Regions from separate parts of the Micromonospora sp. ATA51 genome, predicted to be linked through region 2. Evidence: riboswitches for the same ligand, from Rfam matches in the RefSeq annotation. Region 2 holds a riboswitch; the other holds the start of a gene.
The links. A riboswitch is a leader RNA that binds a small molecule or an ion and turns the genes downstream of it on or off. The one in region 2 is predicted to bind S-adenosylmethionine.
Positions count from the first base shown of each region.

Region 1: it holds a riboswitch for S-adenosylmethionine, as region 2 does, so the genes downstream of both, thrC (threonine synthase) here and JNW87_RS24905 (aminotransferase class V-fold PLP-dependent enzyme) in region 2, are expected to answer to the same signal.

Region 1 covers NZ_JAEVHJ010000016.1:11,292-18,830, reverse strand. Annotated here, with positions in the region: gene JNW87_RS05105 (type I polyketide synthase) at 1-857, opposite strand, end outside; gene JNW87_RS05100 (acyl carrier protein) at 948-1,235, opposite strand; gene JNW87_RS05095 (GNAT family N-acetyltransferase) at 1,450-2,469, opposite strand; gene thrC (threonine synthase) at 2,839-4,128, opposite strand; SAM riboswitch class I at 4,141-4,274, opposite strand; gene JNW87_RS05085 (DMT family transporter) at 4,446-5,417, opposite strand; gene JNW87_RS05080 (helix-turn-helix transcriptional regulator) at 5,508-5,813, shown strand; gene JNW87_RS05075 (acyltransferase family protein) at 5,848-7,047, opposite strand; gene JNW87_RS05070 (ABC transporter permease) at 7,159-7,539, opposite strand, start outside.
Region 2 covers NZ_JAEVHJ010000191.1:3,993-11,531, reverse strand. Annotated here, with positions in the region: partial or broken gene JNW87_RS24925 (AI-2E family transporter) at 1-586, opposite strand, end outside; gene JNW87_RS24920 (co-chaperone GroES) at 935-1,282, shown strand; gene JNW87_RS24915 (hypothetical protein) at 1,359-1,526, shown strand; partial or broken gene JNW87_RS24910 (PrsW family intramembrane metalloprotease) at 1,565-3,050, opposite strand; SAM riboswitch class IV at 3,073-3,193, shown strand; partial or broken gene JNW87_RS24905 (aminotransferase class V-fold PLP-dependent enzyme) at 3,244-4,567, shown strand; gene JNW87_RS24900 (FUSC family protein) at 4,574-5,833, opposite strand; gene JNW87_RS24895 (metal-dependent phosphohydrolase) at 5,898-6,536, shown strand; gene JNW87_RS24890 (DUF4031 domain-containing protein) at 6,595-6,912, opposite strand; gene JNW87_RS24885 (FAD-binding oxidoreductase) at 6,978-7,539, shown strand, end outside.

The sequences.
Region 1 (7,539 bases), on a different contig from region 2:
CCGTCGTTGTTGATCGCGTTGCCGAGCACCAGCGCCCGGATCGTGTCGCCGTCGGCGACCGCGTCGGCGAGCCGCTTGACCAGGGTGACCCCGACCCCACTGCCCCACACCGTGCCGTTCGCCCCGGCGTCGAAGGGACGGCAGTGCCCGTCCGGGGAGGTGAACCCGTCCATGCCCAGGTAGCCGATGCCGTGCGGCATCTCCAGGTTGACCCCACCGGCCAGCGCCATGTCGCATTCCCCGTTGCGCAACGCCTCGCAGGCCAGGTGGAAGGCGACCAGGGAGGTCGAGCAGGCGGTCTGCACGGTCAGGCTGGGGCCGCGCAGGTCCAGTCGGTAGGAGGGTGTGGTGGTCACGTAGTTCGGCGAGTTGCCGGTGTTGATGGACACCATGCTGCTCGGCGAACCACTGACCCGGCTGTTGTGGAGGATGTTCTCCCACACGTAGTGCTGGCTGCCGGTGCCGGCGTACACGCCGATCGCCCCGTCGTAGCGGGCCGGGTCGTACCCGGCGTCCTGCAGCGCGGCGTAGCACGACTCCAGGAACAACCGGTGCTGGGGGTCCATCACCTCGGCTTCCCTGGCCGTCATCCCGAACAGCCCGGCGTCGAACTGGTCGAACCCGTCGATGATCGGCGCCCGGGAGACCCAGCCCGGATCGTCCACCTCGGCGAGCTTCGCGCCCCGGGCCAGCTGCTCCTCCCGGCTGAACGAGGTGACCGACTCGACCCCGTCCACCAGGTTGCGCCAGAACTGCCGGACGTCGTCGGCCCCGGGCACCCGGGCGGCCACCCCGACGATGGCCAACGGCTCGACCCCGTCCTCGGGCAGGATGTCGGTGCGGTTCTGGAGGACCACGATGATTCCTCTATCTCGCGGGGCCGCTGACGCGGCGGGACGGTTGACGACGGACAAGACTGCGGGGCCCGGCCGGCGGGATGGACCAGGTCACGGCTCTGCCCGCCCGGGGCTGCCGGTGGGCCGCCGCTGCTGCCGGCCACGCGCCCGGGCCCGGCGGTCGGCCGCGCGCTGCAGGGCGAGGTGGATTCCGTCGCTGTTCTCCGCGCCGTCCAGGAACGCGGCCAGCGCGCGGACGTTGGGATAGCGGAACAGGTCCACCAGGGCGATCTCCCGCCCGGTCGCCTCGGCGAGCCGGTGCTGCACCTCGGCCATGGCGATCGAGTGCCCGCCGAGGTCGAAGAAGCTGTCGGCGGCGCCCACCCGGTCGACGCGCAGCGTCTCCCGCCACTTCCCGTCGGCGGCGGCGGTCTCGCCGTACACCCGGGGGCTGGGCGACTCGGGGTAGGCGGACCAGTAGCCCCGCTCCGTGATCGCGGTCAGCGCGCGGTTGAGGGTGTCGGCGTGCCTGTCGTACAGGGGGTGCGGGGTCTCCGTCATGCCCGCCATCATGCAACAGAAAGCCCCGCGATCAGTAGGGCCGTGTCACATGTCAGATCGTCAACTGCCAGTCCGTCCAGGCGTCGACCGGGCGGAAGCCCAGTTGCTCGTTGATCGTGATCATGTGCCGGTTCTCCGCGGCGTTCCAGGTGTCGATCGCCCGCAGCGCCGGCTCGTGACCGAGCACCCAGCGCAGGTTCTCCGCCTTGGTGAGCAGGCCCAGCCGGTGTCCCCGGTGCGCCGGGTCGACGATGGTGATCTGCTGGAACGCGTGCCAGTCGGCGCTCGGCCCGAGGTCGATCAGGGTCCAGGCGACCACCCGGCCGGTCGCCTCGTGCACGGCGGCGTGGTGGTAGCGGCGGCGGCCCCGGGCGTCCAGCGCCCGTTCGGTGCCCCGCAGCCGCGCGACGTCCACCTGCTCCGGCTCCCACTCCAGGTCGCCCAGGGGCGCGTCGGTCATCAGCCGGCCGTCGAGGTAGGCCACGTCGGCGGCGTACTCCTCGGGGGTGTCGCCCTGCCAGCGGACGACGCGGTAGCCGCTGGCGTGCGCCCGGGCGCCGGCGGCCAGGGCGTCGAGCACGGCGTGGTCGAGCCGCTCGGTCGCCAGCCGGCGGCGCACCTCGGCGAGCACCGGGCGGGCGCCCACCGCGGCGGCGAACGCGCCGCCCGCCTCCGGTCGGGCCACTCCCCCGGGCAGCGCCGAGACCGCCATCCCCATCACCCGCTTGCGGCCGTGCTCACCCAGCAGCCGCAGGCAGTGCTCGTGCAGCGCCCGGCCGACGCCCCGCCGCCGGTACCCCGGATGGACCACCAGGTCGACGGTCGAGTTGTCGGTGTTGTCGAGCTGCGGCAGGTCCAGCCCCAGATAGCCGGCCGGTACGCCGTCGAGCCGGGCCAGCGCCCAGCGCGGCGCGTTGCCCGGCATCGGATGCCGGACCACGGCCTCGAAGCGCCGCCGGCAGAACGGCGGGAAGTCCGGCAGGTCCACCTCGTTGGCCGCCGCGCCGATCCGGTACGCCTCGTCGATCGCGGCCTGGTCGGCGGCGTCGAACGGCGTGATCGTGATGCCCATGCCTGCGAGGGTGCGCCGGAACGACGATCGGGGCCAGCGAATTAACGCTGGCGACCGCGACGTTGGTCGGGAGGGACGATCGCACAACGCCTCTGGCGCTGGGTCGTAAGAACAAAGTCTCCGGCGAAACGCCCTCCCGCACGGAGCATCTTGCGCCGTCCGAATCCTGCCGTCAAGTCCTTAGCGGCGGGTTTTCTACACTCACAGCGAAAAGCCAGTTACCCGGCGGATCCGCCCGATCCCCCGTCCGGGCGATCCGCCCGTCCGCCGCCCGGCCTGCCGGCCCCCGGCGATCCGCCTTCGGCAGGGCGCGGTGTCCGGGCGCGAACAGGCCGCGACATGCCGCAGGGGGGCGCGGGCGGGACGGGGTCAGGCGAGGAGGCCGGCGTCGCGGGCGGCGCGGAGGGAGGGCTTGATCCGGTGGGTGGGGCCGACCTGGGCGGCGACGGCGTCGAGGGTCTTCAGGCCCTCGCCGGTGTTGAAGACGACCGTCTCCGCCGTGGGGTCGAGCCGGCCGGACTCCACCAGCTTGCGCAGCACCGCCACGGTCACCCCGCCGGCGGTCTCGGCGAAGACGCCGGTGGTCCGGGCGAGCAGCCGGATGCCGGCGCGGATCTCGTCGTCGTCGGCGTACTCCATCCAGCCGCCGGTGCGGCGGACGGCCTCCAGGGCGTAGAGGCCGGCGGCCGGATCGCCGATGTTCAGCGACTTGGCGATGCCGGTCGGCTTGACCGGGGTGATGGTGTCGCTGTCGGCGTGCAGCGCGGTGGCGATCGGGTTGCAGCCGGCCGACTGGGCGCCGAAGACCTTCCAGCCGCCGGCCGGCGCCTCGACCAGGCCGATCTCGACCAGCTCGGAGAACGCCTTGTCGATCTTGGTGAGCAGCTCGCCGCTGGCCATCGGGATCACCACCTGCGCCGGAATCCGCCAGCCGAGCTGCTCGGCCACCTCGTACCCCAGGGTCTTCGAGCCCTCGGCGTAGTACGGCCGGACGTTCACGTTGACGAACGCGGTGTCCTCGAACTCGTCGGTCTCCACCAGCTCCCCGCAGAGCCGGTTCACGTCGTCGTACGAGCCGTCGATGGCGACCAGGTCGCCGCCGTAGACCGCGGTGGTGACCACCTTGCCCTGCTCCAGGTCACTGGGGATGAAGACCACCGACGGCACCCCGGCCCGGGCGGCGTGCGCGGCGACCGAGTTGGCCAGGTTGCCGGTGGAGGCGCAGGCGTACCGGGTGAAGCCGAGCGCCCGGGCGGCGGACAGCGCCACCGAGACGACCCGGTCCTTGAACGAGTGGGTGGGGTTGGCGCTGTCGTCCTTCACCCAGAGCGGGGCGGTGATGCCCAGTTCGGCGGCGAGGTGCGGGGCGGCGACCAGCGGGGTGAGCCCCGGGTTCAGGGTCACCCGGGTGGCCGGGTCCTGGCCGGCGGGGAGCAGGGCCGCGTACCGCCAGAGGTTCTTCGGGCCGGCCTCGATCTGCTCCCGGGTGACGGCGGCGAGCGCGGCGGCGTCGTAGTCGACCTCCAGCGGGCCGAAACACTCGTAGCAGGCGTGCTGGGCGGCCAGCGGGTAGCGCGCGGAGCAGGCGCGGCAGACCAGGGCGCGGGCCGGGCTGAGGGTGGTGTCGATGCCGGTGGCGGCGGGAAGCGTCGACGTCATGTCGAGGGGTTCCTCTCATCTTTCCCCGCATCGCACCCTGCGGCGGGGACGGAATTGGCACCTGCCCGCTCCTCGCTCGTCGTCGAGCGTGCGGGTGGTTGCCGGGGCGTCGTCGGGCCGTATCCCTCAGCCCCTCTGGATGAGGTATGCAGTTGTGCCGCCGAGTCTATGCACTCGCGCCGCGCCTGCCGAGCGGGCTTCCCACGGTGTGAGCCACTCCCGCTCACCACCGTCAGGATCCGCACGACTTCCGGGAAGTGGAGGCCTCCTCCGCCGCCGGATGCCCCCGCTTCCCGTAACTCGCAGCTCCGCCTACCTCAGCGCGCCACCACGGCGATCGGGTCGACGACGGCCGGCCGGTCGGTGACCGCCCGGGCGGGCACCGCGCCGGGGGCGGTGGCGGCGCGGGAGCGGGTCGCCAGGTTGGCGCCGATCAGGGCGGCGATGGTCAGGGCCGCGCCGACCAGTTCCACCGCGCCGGGCCGGTAGCCCCGGACGGTCTGCACCACGAAGGTGGTCACCGGAACCAGGTTCATGAACAGGGCGGCGGCGGCCGCGCCGAGCCGCTGCACCCCGGTGTTCCAGGCGAGCACCGCGAGGACGGCGGCGACGATCACGGCGTACGCCAGCTGCGGGGCGACCGCGACGAGGTCGGCGGCGGCCGGCAGGTGCTGCCAGCCGGCGAGGTCGGCGGTGGCGCTGGCCGCGAGCATCGCCGCGGTGCCGGCGACCGCCGTGAGGGTGGTGTAGCGCAGCGGGGACCAGCCGGTGAACCGGCTCGCGCCGTGGGTGTAGACGGCCCAGCCGAGCACCGCACCGATCATCAGCAGCCCGCCGACGCCGAACTGGCCCAGCCCCTCGAGCCGGCCCCGGGTGATCACCAGACCGACGCCGACGAGGGCGACCAGCGAGAACCCGAGCAGCACCGGGCGGGGGCGTACGCCGTCGCGGACCCAGCGGACCAGCTGGGTGACCAGCGGGGTGGTGGCGGCGAAGAGGGCGATCTGCTGCGGGGCGGCGTGCCCGAGCGCCAGGTTGGTCAGCACGTTGAACCCGGCGAAGCCGAGCACACCGAGCGCCACCACCTCGACCGCCCGGCCGCCGGAGCGCAGGGCGGCCAGACCCTCCCGGGCCAGCAGCAGGGCGAGCAGGACGGCGGTCGCGAGGACGTACCGGGCGGTGGTGAGGTTCAGCGCGTCGACCCGGGTGAGGGCGCTGGCCAGGACCGGGAACATGACCCCCCAGCTGAGCACCGCGAAGAGCGGGAAGGCGGCGTGACGAGAGCGCATCGCAGCTCCTATGTTCGAGTACCGTCGAACCAACGGCACCGACTCTAGGAGGTTGTTCGACGCATGTCGAACAAGGGTTACACTGGTCACATGGAGCTGCACGAACCCGAACTGCGCGACGTACCGGTCACCGCCGTGCTCGCGGCGCTGGCCGACGACGTACGGCTGCAGATCGTGCGCGCCCTCGCCGAGGGCGGCGAGTACGCCTGCGGCACCTTCGAGTTCGGCGTGTCCAAGGCGACCCGCAGCCACCACCTGAAGGTGCTGCGCGAGGCCGGCCTGACCCGGACCCGGGCCGCCGGCACCAGCCGGTACGTGCGACTGCGCCGCGACGAACTCGACCGCCTCTACCCCGGTCTGCTCGACGCCGTCCTCACCGCGCCCACCCGCTCCTGACGCTCTCCCTCGACGTCCACCGTCGAGCTGTAGGTCAGCGTGATGAGTCGGTAGCGACTGCCGTTCCCATCGCCGGGGTCGACGTTGCCGCTGACGCCGGAGACGGTGCCGTTGTACTGCCAGGAGCGGTCACCGGCCGTCTGGCATCGGCGAACTTCTCCGCCCGCACCTCGGCAAAGGCCCAACTCATCTGCGGTTCCACCGCCCAGCCGAAAAGCCGGCGGACGATCGGGGAGGCCAGGATTCCCGTCGCGAGGACGGCGAGAGCACTGATGGTCAATACGCCGGCGAAGGAGTTGACGAACGGCGAGTTCTGGAACCTGTAGGCGAGCGCGATCTGAACGATGAACCCATGCAGCAGGTAGGTGTACTGGGTGCCGCTCGCGAGCGGGGTGAGCAGATTGCGGTTCGAAGGCACCAGGGCGAGAAAGGCGACACTGAGCACGAGCGCGGCCGCCGTCAAGCCGAGTGCGCCGGCCGCCCACGTACCCCAGCTGACGTCCAGTTGTGCGTGCCCGTTGTGCCGGTAGAACCAGCCAGCGGGCAGCCGTGGGGCGTAGTGGTACACGGTGATCAGGGCTGCGGCGAACACCAGGACGGCGGCGGGGCGCAGCCATCGGGTGTCACGGATCCATTCGAGGTGTTCGCGCCGGGCGGTGAGGCCGAGCACGAAGAATGGGAGGAACTGGAGGATCCGGGCCAGGTCCAGTTCCCCGGAGAGCGAGGCGGCGCCCGAGGCGAGCATGACGCCGGTCGCCACCGCGACCGGTGCGCGCAGGTTGAGCCAGAGCGGGGCGGAAATCCGCCAGACGAACAGGGCAACCAGGAACCAGGTCAGGTAAAAGGGCGTGACCAGGTCAATCGGGTTGGACTCGTCCAGGCGGTAGTTGTTGTACAGCTGGTATGCGGTGGCGAAGATCAGGTACGGGACCAGGGTGCTGGTGAGGAGTCTGCGCAGCCGGCCGGGGTGAGAGGCGTCCTGGGCGAAGGAGCGTGAGAAGTAGCCGCTGATCATGACGAACAGTGGCATGTGGAAGGCGTACACCAGCAGGTAGAGAGCCCGCACGCCGCGCATCTCGTTCGGGGAGCCGACGAGCGGGCCCCAGGTGTGGCCGAGGACGACCAGGGCGGTAGCCAGGAGTTTGGCGTTGTCGAAGTAGGCGTCCCGGGAGGGCCGGGAAATGGTGCCGCCATCGGCTCGGATAGCTTGGCGGAGCAGAGCTGAGACGCGCATGGCGGGGGCTTTCGCGAGTGGGTCGGCGGGGCGGGACGACGCGGCACCGGATGGCAGCCGACGGTGGCAACTGCCCCGGGGGGCCGGCGCCGGCTCATGCTACTGCCTGCGTCAGCTCGTCACGTCCTTGCGGGTGAAGCGCCAGAAGGCCAGCCCCCAGAAGAGCGTGGCGTACACGACCGCCGAGATGGCGCCCCGGACCACGTCGTCGGTCTGCACCGGCGTGGACAGCAGCCCCAGCCAGGCGCTGCTGTAGTGGGTGGGCAGGAAGGCGCGCAGGCCGCCGAGCGCGGTGATCTGGTCCAGGATGCTGGAGAGGATCCAGAGCAGCACCGCGCCGCCGACCGCGCCGAGCGCGGCGTCCGTGGTCACCGAGAGCAGGAACGCCAGCCCGGCCACCACCAGCAGGACGACCGCCAGGTAGCCGAGCACCGCCAGCAGCCGCAGCAGTCCCTCGCCGGGCGCCAGCTCGGCGGAGACCTGGCTGCGCAG
Region 2 (7,539 bases):
AGCAGCCGGACCAGGAACCGCCAGATCTGTTTGCCGTCGCGGAGGAAGAAGAAGGTCGCGAAGAGCACCAGGATGGTGCCGGTGAGCACCTCGGCCAGGGTGGCCGCGGTGGAAAGGGCACCACTGGTGACCTTCGAGGTGTTGCCGTTGACCCAGCCCTGCGCCTCGTCGATGTACCGGTTGAGCTGGCCGTCGGAGAGGTGCAGCGGCCCGGTCTTGAGCCAGTTCTGGATCTGCCGCACACCCTCCGACGACTTCTCGCTCAGCTTCGGCACGCCCTGGATGAACTCGTTCACCACCAGGGTCAGCGTGCCGACCACCGCGGCCAGCCCGCCGACGAGCACCACGCCGTCGCCAGCGACCGGGGGAAGCGGGCCTTGAGCAGCCAGCCGACCGCGGGGGCGAGCAACGCCGAGAGCAGCAGCGCCACCGCGAGCGGAATGATCACGATCCGGATGGTGCCGACGATCTTGAGCAATCCCCACGTGACGAGCCCGATCACGATCAGGCGCCACGACCAGGCGGCGGCGATCCGCAGCGCGTGCGGCACGTCGGCGTCGTCCCGGCTGGAGGTGGAGTTGTGCATGGTGGCCGGCGCTTCCGCGCCCACCACCGTCGCCGAGGGCGGCGCCACCGGACCCGGCGAGGCCGGCGAGGCCGGCGAGGCCACGCCCGGGTCGTCGGGCTCGTCCGCCGGGTCGTCACGGCGCGCGCGCACCGACTCACGTCCCGACTCGTACGCGTGACGGAGCCGTCCGCGTACCCGCTCGAAGCGGCTCAAGCGCACCTCCCGCAAAGCTGGCCCGCCCACGACACAGGGGGGCAGGATACGTCCGTCCGTCCCACCCTAGGCCGGTTCCGCCACACATTGCCCCCGCTCGACTCCGCTCAACCACCGCACGATCGACCGCGGCGCACGCGGTAGCGTCTTCGCGTGACCGCCGACCAGAACCTCGACTCCGGCCTGCCGATCCGCCTGCTGCACGACCGCGTGCTGGTGCGTATGGAGGGCAGTGAGGGCGAGCGCCGCTCCACCGCGGGCATCGTGATCCCGGCGACCGCGGCGGTGGGCAAGCGCCTCGCCTGGGCCACCGCGGTGGGGGTGGGCCCGCACGTGCGCTCGATCGTCGCCGGCGACCGGGTGCTCTTCGACCCCGACGAGCGGTCCGAGGTCGAGCTGCACGGCCGCGGGTACGTCCTCCTCCGCGAGCGCGACGTGCACGCCGTCGCCGCCGAACGGGTGGAGCACGAGCCCACCGGCTCGACCGGCCTCTACCTCTAGGCCCTCCCCACCCGGACGTCGTTTGCCTTCCTTCCCGACGGGAAGCCAGGCACCTCCAGCGCCCTGGGGAGGGACGATGCCGGAATTCCTGAAGAAGCTGCTGCTGTGGGGCTTCGTCGGCTTCCTGATCTACTTCATAGCGTTCCGCCCGGACGGCGCGGCCCAGATGTTCAAGGGGATCGGAGCGGCGCTGATGGCCATCTTCCAAGGCCTCGGCGACTTCATGACCGGCCTGATGACCTGACTACCCGCCACCACCCGCCCCGCGTCGGCGGTCGGCGATCAGGTGCCGGGGGGCCAGGGCGCGGCCGGTCGCGGGCCGTACCAGCCGGGCGGCCGTAGGCGGCCGGGAAGGCCGGGGGCGGCGGCGGGGTGAGCACCACCGGAATCGGCACCACCGGCTCGTCGGGCGCCGGCACCGCCCGCTGCGACCCGTCCGGGAACCGCAGGTGGTAGCGCTGCCGTCCCAGACCCCCACCGGCGTCTGCGGGTCCCGCCCCACGAAGAACGACCGGTACGCGCTGATCGCCTCCAGCAGCTCCCGTTCCTCCCGGGCCGTCCGGTCCCGGTCGGCCTGCTTGCGGTCCAGCCCGCGGCGCATCCCGTCGCGCAGCAGCGCCAGCCGGGTGGCCGCGAACTGGTAGCCGCGCATCGCCTTCACCCCGCCGTCACCGGCGATCCGGCGGGCCCAGGTACGGGCCGCGTGCCGCCGGCCCAGGCTGCCCAGCGCCGCCACCTCGGGCGGGGTCAGCCAGCCGGCCCGCACGTAGTCCGGCAGGGTCCGCTCGGTGAGCCGCCCCTCCCAGGCCCGCAGCCAGATCGCCAGGCCCACCATGCCGAAGAAGATCGGCACCATCACGCCGATGTAGCCGTACAGGGCGATCAGCGGCTGGCCGGTGGCCGCGGCCAGCGAGGGCAGCAGGTTCCAGGTGCCGTGCAGCATCATCGCCAGCAGCAGGCCGGCGATCGGGGCGAGCACCCGGACCCGCCGGTCGGCGGTCCGCGCGGCGATGCCCAGGCCCACCCCGGTCATCGAGGTGAACAGCGGGTGGGCGAACCCGAAGATCAGGATCCGGACGATGAAGATGGCGATCACCTGGCGGGCGCCGGTCGCCGGACCGTACTCCTCGACGCCCGTGCGGTAGCCGTACCCGCCCAGGTAGAGGATGTTCTCCACCATGGCGAAGCCGATCGCGGAGAGCCCGCAGTAGACCAGGCCGTCGGTGATCCCGGACCACTCCCGGCGCCGGAAGATCAGCAACAGGATCGGCCCGAGCGCCTTCGTCAGCTCCTCGATGAACGGGGCGACCAGCACGGCGGTGAGCGCCGTGGGCAGCCCCCAGTCCTTGAACAGCCCGGCGAACGTCTCGTTGACCAGCAGGGAGACGGCGGTGGAGACGAACGCGCCCCAGGCGAAGCAGAAGATCAGGTACTTGAGCGGCTCGGGTTCGTAGCGGTCCAGCCAGAGGAAGCAGGAGACCAGCACCGGCACCGGCAGGACCGCCGCGACCACGCCGACCAGCAGCGCCTGGGCGCCCAGGCTCTCGCCGAGGGTGAAGACCATGAAGACCGCCCCGACGGCGATCAGCAGGACGACCCCGGCGAGCGCCAGGAACCGCCGCCAGCCGAGCCGGCGCAGCGGCATCCGGGGGGTCACCGACCCCGGCGGCGGGGCGGCGGGCGCGGTCGGCGGCGGCGGCGGTCCGCCGGGCGGGGTGTCGGCCATGCGGTCAGCGTAGTCACCCGTGACCCTCTGGTCCGGCCGCATTCCGGCCGCTATGCTGCCGATAGGTCACGAGCGCCAGCGTCAAGCCCCGGCTTGCTGGCCGGCAACCCTCGTCGAGTTCGCGGTGGGGTGCCCCGGGTGATGACCGGGCCCAGCCCGAACGGCGTGCTGGGCAAGCGCGGACCCCGTCCCGGTGCCCACACCCCGGGGTCCCCTGGACCCCGGAGGTTCCGGCATGACCATCACCCTCGTACCCTCGCTGCGCCCGCTGCCCGCGCTCCCGGACCGGCCGGCGGACGCCGACCCGCTCGGCGTGCTCGGCGTACCGGGGCAGATCAACCTCGACCACGCGGCCAGCGCGCCGTGCGCGCGAGCCGCGGCCGACGCGGTGGCCGAGCTGCTCCCCTGGTACGCGAGCGTGCACCGCGGCGCCGGCGCGCTGTCGCGACGCTGCACGCTGGCCTACGAGCGGGCCCGGCAGACGGTCGGCGACTTCCTCGGCGCCCGCGCCGACGACCACGTGATCTTCACCCGGAACACCACCGACGCGGTCAACCTGCTGGCCCGGGCGCTGCCCGCCGGCACCACCGTGGTCACCTTCGCCGGGGAGCACCACGCCAACCTGCTGCCCTGGCCGCGTGGCTCGGTCCGGCTGCCGGTGCCGGAGAGCCCCGCCGCGGCGTCCGGGCGCTGGACGCCGCCCTCGGCGAGCTGCGCCGGGTCGACGCCGGGAACGAGCCGGCCCCGCGGTCGGCAGCCCCGGCGACCAACCCGGCCCGACCCGGCCCGCCGGTGCTGGTCGCGGTGACCGGGGCGAGCAACGTGACCGGCGAGCGGTGGCCGGTGGCCGAGCTGGCCCGGGTCGCCCACCGGCACTCCGCCCGGATCCTGGTGGACGCCGCCCAGCTCGCCCCGCACGCGCCGGTCGACCTGGCCGCGCTGGACGTGGACTACCTGGCGCTCTCCGGCCACAAGCTGTACGCGCCCTTCGGCGCCGGGGTGCTCGTCGGCGGTCGGACTGGCTGGACGCCGCCCCGCCGTACCTGGCCGGTGGCGGCGCCACCGGGCACGTCGGCGCGGCCACCCACGACGTGCGGTGGACCACCGGCCCGGCCCGGCACGAGGCCGGTACCCCCAACCTGCTCGGCGCGGTCGCCCTCGCCGCGGTCTGCGCCGCGCTGACCGAGGCCGACCGGGACGCGCTGCACGCCCGGGAGCAGCGACTGCTGGCCCGGCTGCGGGAGGGGCTCGCCGCCCTGCCGCACGTCGTGGAGCTGCGCACCTTCGCGCCCGAGGCGCCCCGGGTGGGCATCGTCTCCTTCGTGGTGGCCGGGCGGGACTCCGCCGAGGTCGCCGCCCATCTGGCCACCGCGCACCAGATCGGGGTCCGGGACGGGCTCTTCTGCGCCCACCCGCTGGCCCGGCGGCTGCTCGCCGAGGCGGCCGCGCGCAGCGGCCGGCGGGACCTGCCGCCCACCGCGCTGCGGGCCAGCATCGGCCTCGGCAGCACCGCCGAGGAGGTGGACCGGCTGGTCGCCGCCCTGGCCGCGGTCGGCTGAACGGGGTCACCCGAGCGGGGGCGCCGTCGGCGGCTTCGGGGCGCCCTCCGGCTCGGCCTGGCCGCTCGGCGGCTGTTCGGTGTCGCCGAACGCCTGTCGGACGAGCCGGTTCGCCTCCTCCTGCTCGATGCCGGAGGCGACTATCAGGTCGCTGGCGGTGGTACGCACCTGGGCGATCACCACGCTGCCGGAGAAGCCCACCCCCTCCGCGTACGCCCGGCCGGCCTCGCTCACCGCGCGCAGCGACCACTCGCGGGCCTTTTCCGGCTCCGCGCCGACGGCGAACTCGTGCCGGAGCATGCGGACCGACTCGGCGAGGTGGGCGACCGAGTCCGGCATCGGCTCCGGGATCGGCTCCTCGTCCTCGATCAGGGTGACCGAGCGGCGGATCAGGGTGCCGCTGTTGCGCATCGCCCGGTCGATCGGGTCCGCCGCCTCCGCGTAGTGGGTCAGCTCGTCGCGGCGGTGCCAGCGGGCCGGGGAGAGCGTGGCGGTCTCCTTGGCCCCCTCGATCGCCTCGCTGAACCTGGCCAGCTCGTCCTTGTTCTCCCGGAGCCGTTCCAGCGCCTGCTGGGCGCTCTGCCGGTCCCGCTTGCGCAGCGCCTCGGCGCTGACGTCCAACTGCTCGACGAGCAGGTCCAGCGCCGGCCGGGCGGCCCGGTTGATCACCCGGAGCGGGTTGAGCGGCAGCAGGATCGCGGTCACCACCAACGCGATGCCACCGCCGATGAACGCGTCGACGAAGCGCGGTATCTCCAGGTTCTGGGTGGACGGGCTGAGCGTCACGATCAGCACCGCGGTGGCGGCGGCCTGGATCACGACGGCCACGCTCGCACCGAAGAAGATGGTCAGCAGGATTGCGGTCGTCACCACCAGCCCCAACTGCCAACCACCGGCGCCGAGCAGATAGATCAGGAGGTCGCCGAGGGCCACCCCGACCGCCACCCCGATGATCAACTCCACGGTACGGCGCAGCCGCTGGCCGACCGACGCGGCCAGCGTGCCCACCGCCGAGATCGGCGCGAAGACCGGCTGCGGATTGCCCAGGAGCTGGTGGGAGATGACCCAGGCCAGCGCGGCGGCCAGCCCGGCCTGGACGGCCAGGCCCAGCGCCGACCGGACCCGGTGCAGCCGGTCGTGCAGCGTGGCCTTGCTCCGGTGGCGCAGCTGGTCCGCCGCCTCGGCGATCCGGGCCGCGTCGACGTCGACCACCCCGTCCTTCAATCCGGCACGACGCAGGAGCGGAGGTCGTCGGTCCCGGGCCACGGCCATGGCGGGGACTACCCGCGTCACCCCCGGTGAATCCTCGCCATGCGGCAGACTGCACCGGGTGGGAGAGCTGATCGCGCGGTGGCGTGCCGCCGTCCGGGGCGCCGGGGCGACCGACCCGGCCGGGGTGGACCGGGCCGGGGAGCGGCTGCTGGCCGGCTGGCGAGAGCCGCACCGGCACTACCACACCGCGGATCATCTGACCGCCGTGCTCGACGTGGTCGACGGCCACGCGGCGCTCGCCCGCCGGCCCGACCTGGTCCGGCTGGCTGCCTGGTGCCACGACGCGGTCTACGACTCGCGAGCCGGCGGCGACGCCAACGAACGGGCCAGCGCGGCCCTCGCGGGCGACCTCCTCGCCGACGCCGGGCTGCCGGCCGCGGCGGTGGCTGAGGTGCGCCGGCTGGTGCTGCTCACCGCCGGGCACGTGGTGGCCGCCGACGACCCGGACGGCGCGCTGCTCTGCGACGCCGACCTGGCGGTCCTGGCCAGCCCGCCACCCGTGTACGACCGTTACGTCGCCGCCGTCCGCCGCGAGTACGCCCACATCCCCGACCCCGACTTCCGCGCCGGAAGGGCGAGGGTCCTCGAATCCCTCCTGGCCCTCCCCGCCCTCTACCGCCTCCCCATCCTGCACACCCGCTGGGAACCCCGCGCCCGCACCAACCTCACCCGCGAACTCAAAACCCTCCGCCCCTGACCCTCGCCGCCCCTCTCCCCGTCGATCTTGCAGTTGGGGCCCCGGCGAACCGGGTGAATCAGCCCAACTCGGGGGCCCGAAGTGCAAGATCGCGGGAGGGGTGGGGGCCGTGCGGGCGGGTGAGGTGTTTGGGGCGGCGGAGGTTGGCGTCGCGGAGGAGGCGGACGATGTCGCGGCTGGGGACGACCTGGGCGCCGAGCCAGACGGCCACGGGGAAGCGTTCGGCGGGGATGTCGTAGTGGTCCCGGTCGAAGCCACGGCGGGGCGCGCCAAGCGCCTCGGCGAAGGCGTGCAGCTCGGCGTAGGAGACGTCGCTGATCAGGTGCGACCAGAGCCGGCCCCGCCAGGGCACGGCCGGCCGGTCCAGATACAGCATGCCGGCCAATCTAGCGCGCGGTCGCCCGGTTGATGATCACCTGGCGACGACCTAGCCTTCCCCGCATGGCCGGTTCCCCCCTCCTCGACGACCTGCGGGCCGCGCTCGGCGACGCCGCCGTGCTGACCGACCCGGACCTGCTCCGGATGCACGAGCGGGACGAGGCCGACCTGTGCGCCGCCGGCACCCCGCTCGTGGTCACCCGGCCGCGCAGCACCGAGGAGGTCGTCGCGGTGGTCCGGGCGGCCGCCCGGCACGGCGTACCGGTGGTCCCGCAGGGGGCCCGGACCGGGCTGGCCGGCGCGGCGAACGCGGTCGACGGCGCGGTGGTGCTGAGCACCGTGGCGATGGACCGGATCCTGGAGATCGACCCGGTGAGCCGGATCGCCGTGGTCCAGCCCGGCGTGGTCAACGCGGCGCTGGCCGGAGCGGTGGCGAAGCACGGCCTCTGGTACCCGCCCGACCCCGGCTCCTGGGAGTCGTCCACCATCGGCGGCAACGTCGCCACCAACGCGGGCGGCATGTGCTGCGTCAAGTACGGCGTGACCACCGAGTACGTGCTCGGCCTGACGGTGGTGCTCGCCTCCGGCGAGGTGCTGCGCACCGGCCGGCGTACCGCCAAGGGGG